Regions from separate parts of the Parageobacillus caldoxylosilyticus genome, predicted to be linked through region 1. Evidence: a T-box and tRNA genes for the amino acid it is inferred to sense, from the RefSeq annotation. Region 1 holds a T-box; the other holds one or more tRNA genes.
What was found. The T-box of region 1 lies ahead of ileS (isoleucine--tRNA ligase). A T-box ahead of a tRNA ligase gene usually reads a tRNA of that ligase, here a tRNA-Ile.

Region 1 (7,160 bases):
TGTCAATTTACAGCGGATTCAGCACGAGCAGGCGAAACGAATCGTCGACTTTTTAAGCGGCACGGTATACGCGATTGGCGGCGATATTCAGCAAGTCGGCACGAAAATTTTTTTATGCACGCCAGACAACGTCGATGTCAGTGGCTCGATTTCGATTGATAGCGAGGACGATAGAACAATAAAGAGGTGGTAGCCGTTTATGGACAGCTTGCTTTGGTTTTTGACAACATTGATTCAAATTTATTCGTATGCGCTTATTATTTATATTTTGATGTCGTGGTTTCCAAACGCCCGCGACACGAAAATCGGGCAGATGCTAGCGTTGATTTGCGAGCCGTATTTAGAGCCGTTTCGCCGTATTATCCCGCCGATTGGGATGATTGATGTGTCGCCGATCGTCGCTTTTTTGGTGCTGGAATTTGCGACAAGGGGGCTGCATGCCTTGTTTTATATGTTAAATTTAGTGTAGGGGAATCCATAAGCGGGTTCCTTTCTTCATGAAAATTAAGGAGTGAACCAATGGAAATATATCAGCATTTTCGCAAGGAGGAGCATCATTTTATTGACCAGGTGCTTGAGTGGCAAGAAGCGGTCAAACGGCAGTACGCTCCTAAGCTCACCGATTTTTTAGATCCGCGCGAGCAGCAGATTGTCGAAAGCGTCATCGGCCGCGATGACGAAGTCCGCGTTTCCTTTTTCGGCGGCGCCCCGTTGGTGGAACGGAAGCGGGCGCTTCTGTACCCGCCGTATTTTCAGCCGAGAGAAGAAGATTATGAAATTGCCTTATTTGAAGTCCATTATCCGAGCAAATTTGTCAGCTTGGAGCATCGGCAAGTGTTAGGGGCGCTGATGTCGCTTGGTTTAAGGCGCGGAAAATTTGGCGATATTTTGTGCAAAGAAGAACAAATACAATTTCTTGCGGCAAACGAGGTAGCGGAGTATGTCCGCCTTCATTTGCATGCAATCGGCAATGCGACAGTTTCGTTAGAACAAAAACCTCTTTCAGACATCCTGATGCTGGAAGAAACGTGGCAAGAGGCGCTGATTACCGTTTCGTCATTGCGGTTAGACGCGATCTTGTCCCAAGCTTTTCACGTCTCGCGGCAGAAAATGCAATCCGCTATTGAAAACGGGCTTGTCAAAGTCAATTGGAAAGTAATCGAGCAGGCGCATTTTGAATGCAGGCAAGGAGATGTTCTTTCGGCGCGCGGATTTGGCCGCTGTAAAATCATGGACATTGAGGGAAAGACAAAAAAAGAAAAGTGGCTTATCCGCATCGGCCTGCAAAAATAATCGAATAATGGCAGGAATTTATAGAGCAATGTCGAATGATAAGAAAAGGAACTATGCAAACGGAGGTGGCCATTGTGCCTTTAACGCCATTAGATATTCATAATAAAGAATTTAGCCGTGGGTTTCGCGGCTATAATGAAGATGAAGTCAATGAGTTTCTTGATCAAGTGATTAAAGACTACGAAATGGTGATTCGCGAAAAAAAGCAACTGGAAGAAAAGGTAACGGAATTGACGGAAAAGCTCAATCACTTTACAAATATAGAGGAAACATTGAACAAATCGATTCTCGTCGCCCAAGAAACGGCGGAAGAAATAAAGCGCAACGCGGAAAGGGAAGCGAAGCTCATCATTAAAGAGGCGGAGAAAAACGCGGAGCGCATCATTAGCGAGGCGCTGGCGAAGTCGCGGAAAATCGTGATGGAAATTGAAGATTTAAAGCGGCAGTCGAGAGTGCTTCGCACCCGTTTCCGCATGCTGGTCGAAGCGCAGCTTGAAATGCTAAATAGCAGCGACTGGGACGATTTAATGGAATTTAAAGTACCGGAAGTGGATGCAGAAAAAAAAGAAGAGCTGTCGCAATCTTGACGGCAGCCGATTTTTTCGCATATAATATCCAATAAAACGGACATATGTACTGACGATGAAAGGGACAGTAGCTCTTTCACCGCTTATTACAGCGAGCTGGGGATGGTGGAAGCCCGGCATAAGCGAAAGAGTGAAGATCACCCTGGAGTTCCATGCCGAACGGAAAAGAAGTAGGCCATGGCGCGTCATTCACGTTACGAATGCAAAGTGGGCTATGTGATACATAGTCAATAAGGGTGGTACCGCGAGACCGTTCTCGTCCCTTTTTGGGAGAGGGCGGTTTTTTCTATTTTGCGATACGACCGCTTTTCTGATAACAAAGGCGCTCTTTTACCGCCATGGCGGGGAGCCGTGGAAAAAGCGTCATTATCTGCTTCTGTCACGAACATATGGCAATGCCTTCTCCACATGGATGATAGATCATACGATGCAAGGAGGAATGAATATGGATTATAAAGAAACACTGTTAATGCCGCAGACCGACTTTCCGATGCGCGGCAATTTGCCAAAACGAGAGCCGGAAATGCAAAAGAAATGGGAAGAAATGGACATTTACCGCAAAGTGCAGGAACGGACAAAAGGCCGACCGCTGTTTGTGCTTCATGACGGCCCGCCGTATGCCAACGGCGATATTCATATGGGGCATGCTTTAAATAAAATTTTAAAAGATATTATCGTCCGCTATAAATCAATGAGCGGCTATTGTGCACCATATGTTCCGGGCTGGGATACGCATGGTCTGCCGATTGAAACGGCGCTTGCAAAAAAAGGCGTCGACCGCAAATCGATGAGCGTTGCGGAATTCCGCAAGCTTTGCGAGCAATACGCCTACGAACAAATCGATAACCAGCGCAAGCAATTTAAGCGCCTTGGCGTGCGCGGCGACTGGGAAAACCCATATATTACGCTGAAACCGGAATATGAAGCACAGCAAATTAAAGTGTTTGGCGAAATGGCGAAAAAAGGGCTGATTTATAAGGGCTTAAAGCCGGTTTATTGGTCTCCGTCAAGCGAATCGGCATTGGCGGAAGCAGAAATTGAGTATAAAGACAAACGTTCGCCATCGATTTATGTCGCGTTTTCGGTCAAAGATGGAAAAGGCGTATTGGATGGAGACGAAAAAATTGTGATCTGGACGACGACGCCATGGACGATCCCGGCCAACTTGGCGATCGCGGTTCATCCGGATTTGGCCTATCAAGTCGTGGAAACAAACGGCCAAAAATACGTTGTTGCCGCCGCATTGCTAGAAGCAGTTGCCAAAGAAATCGGCTGGGATGAGTGGAATGTGGTAAAAACGGTCAAAGGCAAAGATTTAGAGTACGTCGTGGCCAAACATCCGTTTTATGACCGCGATTCTTTAGTCGTCTGCGGGGAACATGTAACGACAGACGCCGGTACGGGCTGCGTCCACACCGCACCTGGACATGGGGAAGACGACTTTATCGTTGGGCAAAAATACGGTCTCGGCGTGCTCTGCCCGGTTGATGAGCGCGGCTATATGACGAGCGAAGCGCCAGGCTTTGAAGGAATGTTTTACGATGAGGCAAACAAAGCGATTACACAAAAATTAGAGGAAGTCGGTGCGCTGTTAAAGCTTGGGTTTATTACGCACTCGTATCCGCACGACTGGCGTACGAAACAACCGACGATTTTCCGGGCGACAACACAGTGGTTTGCATCCATTGATAAAATCCGCGGTGAATTGCTCCAAGCCATTAAAGAAACAAAATGGATTCCGGAATGGGGTGAAATCCGCATCCATAATATGATCCGCGATCGCGGCGACTGGTGCATTTCCCGTCAGCGTGCATGGGGCGTGCCGATTCCGGTCTTTTACGGAGAAAACGGCGAGCCGATCATTACCGATGAAACGATCGAACACGTATCGAATTTATTCCGCCAATATGGTTCGAATGTTTGGTTTGAACGCGAAGCAAAAGACTTGCTGCCGGAAGGATTTACCCATCCGTCCAGCCCGAACGGCATCTTTACGAAAGAAACAGACATTATGGACGTATGGTTTGATTCCGGTTCTTCGCATCAAGCGGTTCTTGTAGAACGTGAGGATTTGCAGCGCCCGGCCGATTTATACTTAGAAGGTTCGGACCAATACCGAGGCTGGTTTAACTCGTCGCTGTCCACGGCGGTTGCTGTTACCGGAAAAGCACCGTATAAAGCGGTGTTAAGCCATGGTTTTGTTCTTGACGGCGAAGGGCGGAAAATGAGCAAGTCGCTTGGCAACGTGGTCGTGCCGGCGAAAGTAATGGAACAGCTTGGCGCCGACATTTTGCGGCTTTGGGTCGCTTCCGTCGATTATCAAGCTGACGTTCGCATTTCCGACAGCATTTTAAAACAAGTTTCCGAAGTGTATCGCAAAATTCGCAACACATTCCGCTTTATGCTCGGCAACTTGTTTGACTTTAACCCGGAAACCGATGCCGTTTCGGTGAACGAATTGCGCGAAGTCGACCGCTATATGCTCGCTAAATTAAACCGGTTGATTGAAAAAGTAAAACATTCATACGAAACGTATGATTTTGCGGCGATTTACCATGATGTGAACCATTTCTGCACCGTCGATTTAAGCGCGTTTTATTTAGATTTTGCCAAGGATATTTTATATATTGAAGCGGCCAATGACCGCGCCCGCCGCTCGATTCAAACGGTCTTATACGAAACGGTTGTCGCGTTGACGAAGCTGGTCGCGCCGATTTTGCCGCATACGGCTGATGAAGTATGGGAGCACATTCCAAACCGGAAAGAAAAAGCGGAAAGCGTTCAGCTTGTCGATATGCCGGAACCGGTGGCGCTCGATGGCGAAGACGAGTTGATCGCCAAATGGGATGCGTTTATGAACTTACGCGATGATGTGCTTAAAGCGCTAGAGGTGGCGCGCAATGAAAAAGTGATTGGCAAATCATTAACGGCAAGCGTTGCCGTTTATCCAACAGACAACGCGCGGCAGCTGCTGCAATCTATTTCCGAAGACTTAAAACAATTATTTATCGTATCTGAATTCACGATTGCCGGCGATTATGATCAAGCGCCAGAAGAGGCGCAAAAATTGGCCAATGTCGCGGTCATCGTCAAACCAGCAGAAGGAGAAACATGCGAGCGCTGCTGGGTAGTGACGCCGGAAGTAGGAAAAGATGCTGATCATCCGACATTATGTCCGCGCTGCGCCCATATTGTAAAAGAACATTATTCCGCCTAAAGCTGGCGGAGCTGCCGAAATTGCGGCGGCTCCGCTGTTTTTATCGCATCATCCAATTGTCTATCATTGCCTGATTATGCTACAATGCATTAGGTATGAGGAGGTATAAGCAGTTTTTTAAACATCTATCATGTAGATATCTCCTGTTATTGGACGTGGAGAGGTCGATGTTCTCCATCTTCTTCCATCTTATGATAAAAAATTATCTCCCCCTTCCTCATGTAAAAAGGAAATGAAGAAGATTTAGCGAATATATGTTCTCAAAGATCCAAACAAGGGGAAGGCAAGGAGATGAAAACGGCTCGGGGGATGAAAATCGTTTCCGATGATGAAACACAACTTCACTCATTAGACGAGTTGATGCGCGTCTTTGGTTCCGCGAAGCGATACGCGTTCAACCGTTTGCTGGAGGGAAGGGGCGCAAAAGACATCATCAAGCACCTCCCGCACCAATTTCGGCTTAACAAACGGTATGCCGAAGATGCGGTCTTGCTTGTTCAATCACTGATTTCTTCTCAACGTGAGTTGCTTCCAACGCGTTTGGAGGATGTGCAGGCGAAAATTCATCCAATCAAAAGTGTTTTACTGTCATGAACTCGAATATGTGCGAGCGGATAAACGAAACAACATCGTTGGAGAAACCGTACGAGATGTGTATGACTGGCTGCTTCAAGAAAACGTTGGGGCAGTGGTCATCGAAAACATTCAACTAAGACAGCAGCATGATACAGACAAACGATTCAATCGCCTCACCCATAATTTTAAAAAGAAAAAGCTGACGGAAATGATCGTCCGTCGGGGCTTACGGCTTGGGTTTCGCGTCAAAAAAGTGAATCCGGCGTATACCAGTGTTATCGGGCGTTTCAAGTATATGAAGAAGTACGGTTTATCCGTTCATGAAAGTGCCGCTTTGGTGATTGGCAGACGGGGATTAGGGTATCAGGAACGATTGCCAAAAGAACTCATTCACATCATAAAAACGAAAGTGAAGCGCCATTTGATTGCCGTGTTAGGGTCGATGGAAGAATCCTACAAGCAATCGAAAAGCGGAACAAAACAACGGCAATATCTAGGTATGATGTTAAAAAAGATAGAGAACTTCAAAGAGGAACATGAATGGTCATTATGGAATATCCTGCACAATGTTGTTGGCTGAACCAGTACCAAATTCAACTGAGGGAGGTGTAGACCTGGTTACTAAAATCGTTGTCGTGTACGGACCGAGGGAAGGAATGGTGCACGACAGGCGCCGTCGCTAACAGCGAGCCACGGGGTGTCTTTCACGGCAGGTGAATGACAAGGGAGATTCCCTTCCCGATGGAACTCGGTGAGAATCCGAGCGGTAAGCGGTGTTTCCTGGTTCCATCGCGATGTGTCGGTTTTTATAGATTTTAGTAACCAGGTAATATGGTGATATACTATATCATTGCACTGGCAGTCGTCGCCATCGATCAATGGACAAAATGGCTTGTAGTAAAGTATATGAGGCTTGGGGAAAGCATCCCCATTATTCCGAACGTGCTTTACATTACGTCCCATCGCAACCGAGGCGCAGCGTGGGGAATTTTGCAAGGACAGTTTTGGCTGTTTTATTTGATCACCGTTATTGTTGTCATCGGACTCATTGTGTATATCCAACGCTTGCCGCGCGGAGAAAGATTGTTTGGCGTTGCCCTTGGCTTGATGCTCGGCGGGGCGATCGGCAATTTTATTGATCGTCTTTTCCGCAAGGAAGTGGTCGATTTTATCCATGCGTATATTGGTACATATAGCTTTCCCGTATTTAATATTGCCGATTCAGCGCTGACGATTGGCGTTGCTCTTCTTTTTATCAAAATGTTTTTCTTTGCGACATCAGAAAAGGAGAATCAGTAAATGGAAGTCGTACAGTTTCACATTGACGAAGAATACGACAACGAACGCATTGACAAGGTCATTGCCGCGTTAAATGAAGAATGGTCGCGTTCGAAAGTACAGCAGTGGATCAAAAACGGGCTTGTCACCGTCAATGATCGGTCTGTGAAAGCCAATTATAAATGCGAAGCAGGGGATGTGGTCGTCAT
Region 2 (7,160 bases), 980 kb from region 1:
GTGATCTGGGCTGTTTCCCTCTCGACCACGGATCTTATCACTCGTAGTCTGACTCCCAAGGATAAGTCGTTGGCATTCGGAGTTTGACTGAGTTCGGTAACCCGATGAGGGCCCCTAGCTCAATCAGTGCTCTACCTCCAAGACTCTTCCCTTGAGGCTAGCCCTAAAGCTATTTCGGGGAGAACCAGCTATCTCCAGGTTCGATTGGCATTTCACCCCTACCCACACCTCATCCCCGCACTTTTCAACGTGCGTGGGTTCGGGCCTCCAGTAGGTGTTACCCTACCTTCACCCTGGACATGGGTAGATCACCTGGTTTCGGGTCTACGACGACGTACTATACGCCCTATTCAGACTCGCTTTCGCTGCGGCTCCGTCTTTTCGACTTAACCTCGCACGCCATCGTAACTCGCCGGTTCATTCTACAAAAGGCACGCCATCACCCATTAACGGGCTCTGACTACTTGTAGGCACACGGTTTCAGGTTCTCTTTCACTCCCCTTCCGGGGTGCTTTTCACCTTTCCCTCACGGTACTGGTTCACTATCGGTCACTAGGGAGTATTTAGCCTTGGGAGATGGTCCTCCCTGCTTCCGACGGGATTCCCCGTGTCCCGCCGTACTCAGGAGCCACTCGGGAGGGAACGAAGTTTCGACTACAGGGCTGTCACCTTCTCTGGCGGGCCTTTCCAGACCGCTTCGTCTACCCCGTTCCTTTGTCACTCCCATGTGAGTGGTCCTACAACCCCAAGAGGCAAGCCTCTTGGTTTGGGCTGTTCCCGTTTCGCTCGCCGCTACTCAGGGAATCGCGTTTGCTTTCTTCTCCTCCGGGTACTAAGATGTTTCAGTTCCCCGGGTGTGCCCTCCATACCCTATGGATTCAGGTATGGATACTGCCCCATTACGGGCAGTGGGTTCCCCCATTCGGACATCTCCGGATCAACGCTTGCTTACAGCTCCCCGAAGCGTTTCGGCGTTTGCCCCGTCCTTCATCGGCTCCTAGTGCCAAGGCATCCACCGTGCGCCCTTTCTAACTTAACCAACATCAGCGCTTCTCGGCTTCTTCCTCTGTCTAGCTTCGGCGCCTAGCTCTCTTCTGCCAAATAACCTTCCCCCTCGAAGTGCAAGCACTTCTGCGGGTGAAGAACAGTTGGCTTCGAGAGCTCACCGCGGCGCCTCCGCTTTTCTTTCCGGTTATCTAGTTTTCAAGGAACAAGGCTACTACCTTGAATCAGCTTCTTTGCTGCCTTGCGCCGAGGAATCCAGCTTCTTTGAATTCACTAGAAGACGCAGGCGCAAAATAAATTAAAGTATTTTTTCGCTAAAATGGTGGAGCCTATCGGGATCGAACCGATGACCTCCTGCGTGCAAAGCAGGCGCTCTCCCAGCTGAGCTAAGGCCCCACACATTGATGGGCCTAAGTGGACTTGAACCACCGACCTCACGCTTATCAGGCGTGCGCTCTAACCAGCTGAGCTATAGGCCCATTATGGAAATGGTTAAGGAGAAGTTCCCTCAAAACTAAACAAAACGACAAGCGTCATTATAACTTATTTTAGTGTCATTGTCAATAGGAAGTCGCCTACGCGCTTCCGCTTTTTGTATGTCTAGCTCCAGCGCCTAGCTCTCTTCTGCCAAATAACCTCCCCCCTCGAAGTACAAGCACTTCTGCGGGTGAAGAACATTTGGCTTCGAGAGCTAATCGCGGCGCTTCCGCTTTTCGTGTCATCCTTAGAAAGGAGGTGATCCAGCCGCACCTTCCGGTACGGCTACCTTGTTACGACTTCACCCCAATCACTTGCCCCACCTTCGGCGGCTGGCTCCCTTGCGGGTTACCTCACCGACTTCGGGTGTTGCAAGCTCTCGTGGTGTGACGGGCGGTGTGTACAAGGCCCGGGAACGTATTCACCGCGGCATGCTGATCCGCGATTACTAGCGATTCCGGCTTCATGCAGGCGAGTTGCAGCCTGCAATCCGAACTGAGAGCGGCTTTTTGGGATTGGCTCCCCCTCGCGGGTTCGCAGCCCTTTGTACCGCCCATTGTAGCACGTGTGTAGCCCAGGTCATAAGGGGCATGATGATTTGACGTCATCCCCACCTTCCTCCGGTTTGTCACCGGCAGTCCCCCTAGAGTGCCCAACTGAATGCTGGCAACTAGGGGCGAGGGTTGCGCTCGTTGCGGGACTTAACCCAACATCTCACGACACGAGCTGACGACAACCATGCACCACCTGTCACCCTGTCCCCCGAAGGGGGAACGCCCTGTCTCCAGGGTTGTCAGGGGATGTCAAGACCTGGTAAGGTTCTTCGCGTTGCTTCGAATTAAACCACATGCTCCACCGCTTGTGCGGGCCCCCGTCAATTCCTTTGAGTTTCAGCCTTGCGGCCGTACTCCCCAGGCGGAGTGCTTAACGCGTTAGCTACAGCACTAAAGGGTTTGACCCCTCTAACACTTAGCACTCATCGTTTACGGCGTGGACTACCAGGGTATCTAATCCTGTTTGCTCCCCACGCTTTCGCGCCTCAGCGTCAGTTACAGACCAGAGAGCCGCCTTCGCCACTGGTGTTCCTCCACATCTCTACGCATTTCACCGCTACACGTGGAATTCCGCTCTCCTCTTCTGCACTCAAGTCCCCCAGTTTCCAATGACCCTCCACGGTTGAGCCGTGGGCTTTCACATCAGACTTAAGGGACCGCCTGCGCGCGCTTTACGCCCAATAATTCCGGACAACGCTCGCCCCCTACGTATTACCGCGGCTGCTGGCACGTAGTTAGCCGGGGCTTTCTCGTTAGGTACCGTCACCGTACCGCCCTATTCGAACGGTACTTCTTCTTCCCTAACAACAGAGCTTTACGATCCGAAGACCTTCTTCGCTCACGCGGCGTCGCTCCGTCAGACTTTCGTCCATTGCGGAAGATTCCCTACTGCTGCCTCCCGTAGGAGTCTGGGCCGTGTCTCAGTCCCAGTGTGGCCGGTCACCCTCTCAGGCCGGCTACGCATCGTCGCCTTGGTGAGCCGTTACCTCACCAACTAGCTAATGCGCCGCGGGCCCATCCGTAAGTGACAGCCGAAGCCGCCTTTCAACCAAAGACCATGCGGTCTTTGGTGTTATCCGGTATTAGCTCCGGTTTCCCGGAGTTATCCCGGTCTTACGGGTAGGTTACCCACGTGTTACTCACCCGTCCGCCGCTAACCGAACAAGAGCAAGCTCCTGCTCGGTCCGCTCGACTTGCATGTATTAGGCACGCCGCCAGCGTTCGTCCTGAGCCAGGATCAAACTCTCCATAGAAAGTTGATTGGCTGATTTTTAGCTTCAGCACCGACACCGTAAGGCGTCGCGGTGCCTCCACCTTTCTTATCGTCTAGCTTCGGCTCGCAACCGCTCGGGGGTCAAATAACCTTCGCCTTCGGGGTGACAAGCACCCCTGCAGGCGAAGAACATTTGCCCGTCGCGGTTAAGCTACGAGCCTCCGCTTTTCTTGATTGACGCTTGCGTTTTGTTTAGTTTTCAAGGAACTTTAACACACTTTATATATTATACATATCAATTTATATGCTGTCAATATAATTTTTATATTTATTTAACAGCGACGTTTATTAATATAATACATATAAAAATGAAAGTCAATAGGTTTTTCTAAAAAATATAAAAAGGCGTTTCTAAGATATATAACGCCTTTCCATCATCGAAAAATTCCGCTACTAGCATTATTTCTTTATCTTTTACATGACAATATACTTATCGATAATGATTAACGCCGCAGCTCCTGGTACTCCTAGAAACCCGCATATGAACGACGTTACGAGATTGATCGGTATATGAACACTAAAATTTCCCCCGATTGCATTAATCACAAATAACGCCAACGCGCCAATGACCAGCCTGATCGCCCCATATCCTATAAACCGAAGCGCTTTTAATCGCGCGCCTACTAATAACAAAACCACAATCATCGACAATATTAAAAGAATGACTACCTTTGGTTCCATTCTCTATGCCCCCTTTTATTGCTTGTACTACAAAGGTATGATAAACGGGGGAAAAAAGAACAAAAAAATAAAGGAAGTTTAATTCACTCCCTTTAGTGATATACGTCGATGCTTTGCTTCCCGGATGAGAAAAAAATATTTCGCTTCGGCGATATGAAGCGCTACTAATACGTCCTCCGATGGATCTACGCTTTTTTCAATGAGCCGTTTCTGCTCATACCATTCGTCTCTCATCTCCTGTAATTGCCTTGCTAGCTTTAAATCAAACTCCTTTTTCAACCAGCCTTTCCGTCGCCATAACAAGGGTCTCCACCTCTTTCTCTTTCTACAATTCCCGGCGTCCTTCTAAGGCTTTTGAAAGCGTTACTTCATCGGCATATTCCAAATCGCCGCCCACTGGGAGGCCATGGGCAATTCTTGTCACCTTAATTCCCGTCGGCTTTAATAACCGCGATATATACATCGCTGTCGCTTCCCCTTCAATATTCGGGTTTGTCGCTAAAATTACTTCCTGTACTGTTTCGTCTTGCAGCCTTTTTAACAACTCGGCAATTTTTATATCTTCTGGGCCGATGCCCTCCATCGGCGAGATCGCGCCGTGCAACACATGGTAAAGCCCATTATACTCTTTCATTTTTTCCATAGCAATGACATCTTTCGGATCTTGCACAACACATATCGTCGTTTTGTCGCGTCTTTCATCTTTGCAAATATAACAAGGGTCTGTATCCGTAATATGGCCGCAAATCGTACAATACTTAATATTGCGTTTGACGTCCACAAGCGCTTTAGCAAATTCCAACACCGTATCTTCTTTCATCGTTAAAACAAAAAAGGCAAGACGAACTGCTGTTTTGGGCCCGATTCCGGGAAGCTTCATAAAACTGTCAATCAGCTTAGATATCGGCTCAGGATAATGCATAAAACTCCTCCTAGAACAATCCCGGAATATTCAATCCTTTTGTAAATTGTCCCATCATTTCGTTTGCAAGCTCATCCGCTTTTTTCAACGCATCATTGGTTGCTGCCAACACTAAATCTTGAAGCATTTCGATATCTTCCGGATCCACTACTTCTTCTTTAATTTTCACTTCCAAAATTTTTTTATGACCGTTCGCGATCACTGTCACCATACCGCCTCCTGCGGTGCCTTCTACTGTTTTTTCACCTAGTTGTTCTTGTGCTTTCTGCATTTCCTTTTGCATTTTTTGCATTTGCTTTAACATTTTTTGCATATTTCCCATTCCACCACGCATCATCGTGTTTTCCTCCTTCATACCATTTCTTTATTCTTTAATTTCAATTAATTCCTCGCCAAACAGCCGCTTTGCTTCCGCTATTAAAGGATCTTCTTCCTCCTGTTCCTGCTTGGCTTCTTTTCCACGAATAAATTCTTCCCTTATCCTGCCCCATTCTTCTTCAGGAACAGCTACCATTTCAAAGCGCTTTTTCGTTAGTTCAAATAAAATGGCCTCTAAATTATCTTTCACATAATTCGTATTATCAGCCGCCATCTTGCAGTGAATTTCATACTTAAACTTTAACACAAATGCAGTTGGACTGGCGGCAACTGGCTCGCTTTCTTGCAGTAAGGCCGCGTGAGATACTTTATGTTGCTTTTTCAGCGTATCCAGCATCTCGGCCCAATGGCTTTTAATCAACGCCAAATCTTGATGAGTCGCTTGCTTTAATATTTCGTAAATCCGGCCAACTGGTGTTTTATATCCTCCTGTTTTTAGCCCTTTTGTTTGTCTTTTAGCTGGCGCGGCAGTTGCTGTCGCGGCAGCTACATTTTGTTCCTTCATACGGCGCAGTTCCGCTTCCAAATATTCTACCCTTTTTATCAGCGATTGAAGTTCTTCGGAAGGCGGCAATGCGTGTGAAGCTTGTGGATGGCATAGCTTTACTAGTGCAACTTCTAAAAAAATGCGCGGATGATTCGTCCATTTCATCTCTTGCTGGCTTTTATTTAACACTTCAATCGTTTCATATAGGTCAGAGACCGGCACGGCCTCCGCCAGATGTTTAAACGCGTCATCCACGATAGCGCCTTTTATTGCCCCTTCTACATGCGGTGCCGTTTTGTAGAGCAAAAGATCGCGATAATAAAAAATTAAATCTTCGATAAGACGGTTCGGATCTTTCCCTTGATCCATCATGTTCTCAAGCAGCTGCAATACTGCTGCCGTATCTTTCTCATATATGGCCTGCGCTAGCGAAGCCAATGTTGCAGAGGATACAGCTCCGGTCATAGCAAGGACGTCTTCAAGCAGCAACTGTCCGTCACTAAAGGAAATCGCTTGATCAAGCAAACTTAGCGCGTCGCGCATCCCGCCATCAGCCGCGCGCGCGATTGCAGACAACGCCTCATCGGCAGCTTTGATGCCTTGCTGACTGACGACATGTCTTAACCTTGCGACGATGGAAGGCAAAGGAATTCTCCGAAAATCAAAGCGCTGACACCGGGAAATAATCGTAAGCGGAATTTTATGAGGTTCTGTTGTTGCTAATATAAAAATAACATGCTTTGGCGGCTCCTCTAGCGTCTTTAACAACGCGTTGAAAGCACCGATCGAAAGCATATGCACCTCATCGATAATATACACTTTGTATCGAACCGATGTCGGCGCAAATTTCACTTTATCGCGAATATCGCGGATTTCATCCACCCTGTTATTCGAAGCCGCGTCGATTTCTAGCACATCTGGAATGGTGCCGTTCGTAATGCCAATGCACGCTGGACATTCGTTGCACGGTTCCGCCGTCGGGGCATGCTCACAATTTACCGCTTTGGCAAAAATTTTGGCAGCGCTTGTTTTTCCTGTACCGCGCGGACCGGAAAACAAATAGGCATGAGATATTTTATTTTGAAGCAGGGCACTTTGCAATGTTTTCGTTACGTGTTCTTGACCGACTACATCAGCAAATCGCTGCGGCCGAAAAACACGATATAAAGCTTGATACGTCACGAAATGGCCCTCCTCTTTTTCTCGTCTCATCTATTATATAATGTCTTCTTCTTTTTTTAAAATAAGAAATAAAAAAAACTCACTCGCAAGGAGTGAGTTTGCTTTTCGATATGTAAGGCCGTGCACCTTCTGTCGATTAGCTGCCCCAAGCGTTGCTCAAGCAGTTAGCTCAGTCCAGGCACCCCCGCGGCACATGGGAGC

Region 2: it has a tRNA-Ile gene. The T-box ahead of ileS (isoleucine--tRNA ligase) is inferred to sense a tRNA for this amino acid. The anticodon was not compared.

Annotation. Positions count from the first base shown of each region.
Region 1 is NZ_CP040553.1:700,569-707,728, reverse strand. It holds gene BV455_RS03545 (cell division protein SepF) at 1-193, shown strand, start outside; gene BV455_RS03540 (YggT family protein) at 200-469, shown strand; gene BV455_RS03535 (YlmH family RNA-binding protein) at 520-1,293, shown strand; gene BV455_RS03530 (DivIVA domain-containing protein) at 1,368-1,880, shown strand; T-box leader at 1,927-2,147, shown strand; gene ileS (isoleucine--tRNA ligase) at 2,326-5,097, shown strand; gene BV455_RS20235 (hypothetical protein) at 5,389-5,691, shown strand; gene BV455_RS03520 (IS200/IS605 family accessory protein TnpB-related protein) at 5,645-6,253, shown strand; gene lspA (signal peptidase II) at 6,505-6,972, shown strand; gene BV455_RS03510 (RluA family pseudouridine synthase) at 6,973-7,160, shown strand, end outside.
Region 2 is NZ_CP040553.1:1,681,937-1,689,096, forward strand. It holds rRNA gene BV455_RS08640 (23S ribosomal RNA) at 1-1,039, opposite strand, end outside; tRNA gene BV455_RS08645 (tRNA-Ala) at 1,326-1,401, opposite strand; tRNA gene BV455_RS08650 (tRNA-Ile) at 1,411-1,484, opposite strand; rRNA gene BV455_RS08655 (16S ribosomal RNA) at 1,734-3,289, opposite strand; gene BV455_RS08660 (pro-sigmaK processing inhibitor BofA family protein) at 3,724-3,990, opposite strand; gene BV455_RS08665 (YaaL family protein) at 4,069-4,293, opposite strand; gene recR (recombination mediator RecR) at 4,316-4,912, opposite strand; gene BV455_RS08675 (YbaB/EbfC family nucleoid-associated protein) at 4,923-5,249, opposite strand; gene dnaX (DNA polymerase III subunit gamma/tau) at 5,277-6,959, opposite strand; RNA gene ffs (signal recognition particle sRNA large type) at 7,078-7,160, opposite strand, start outside.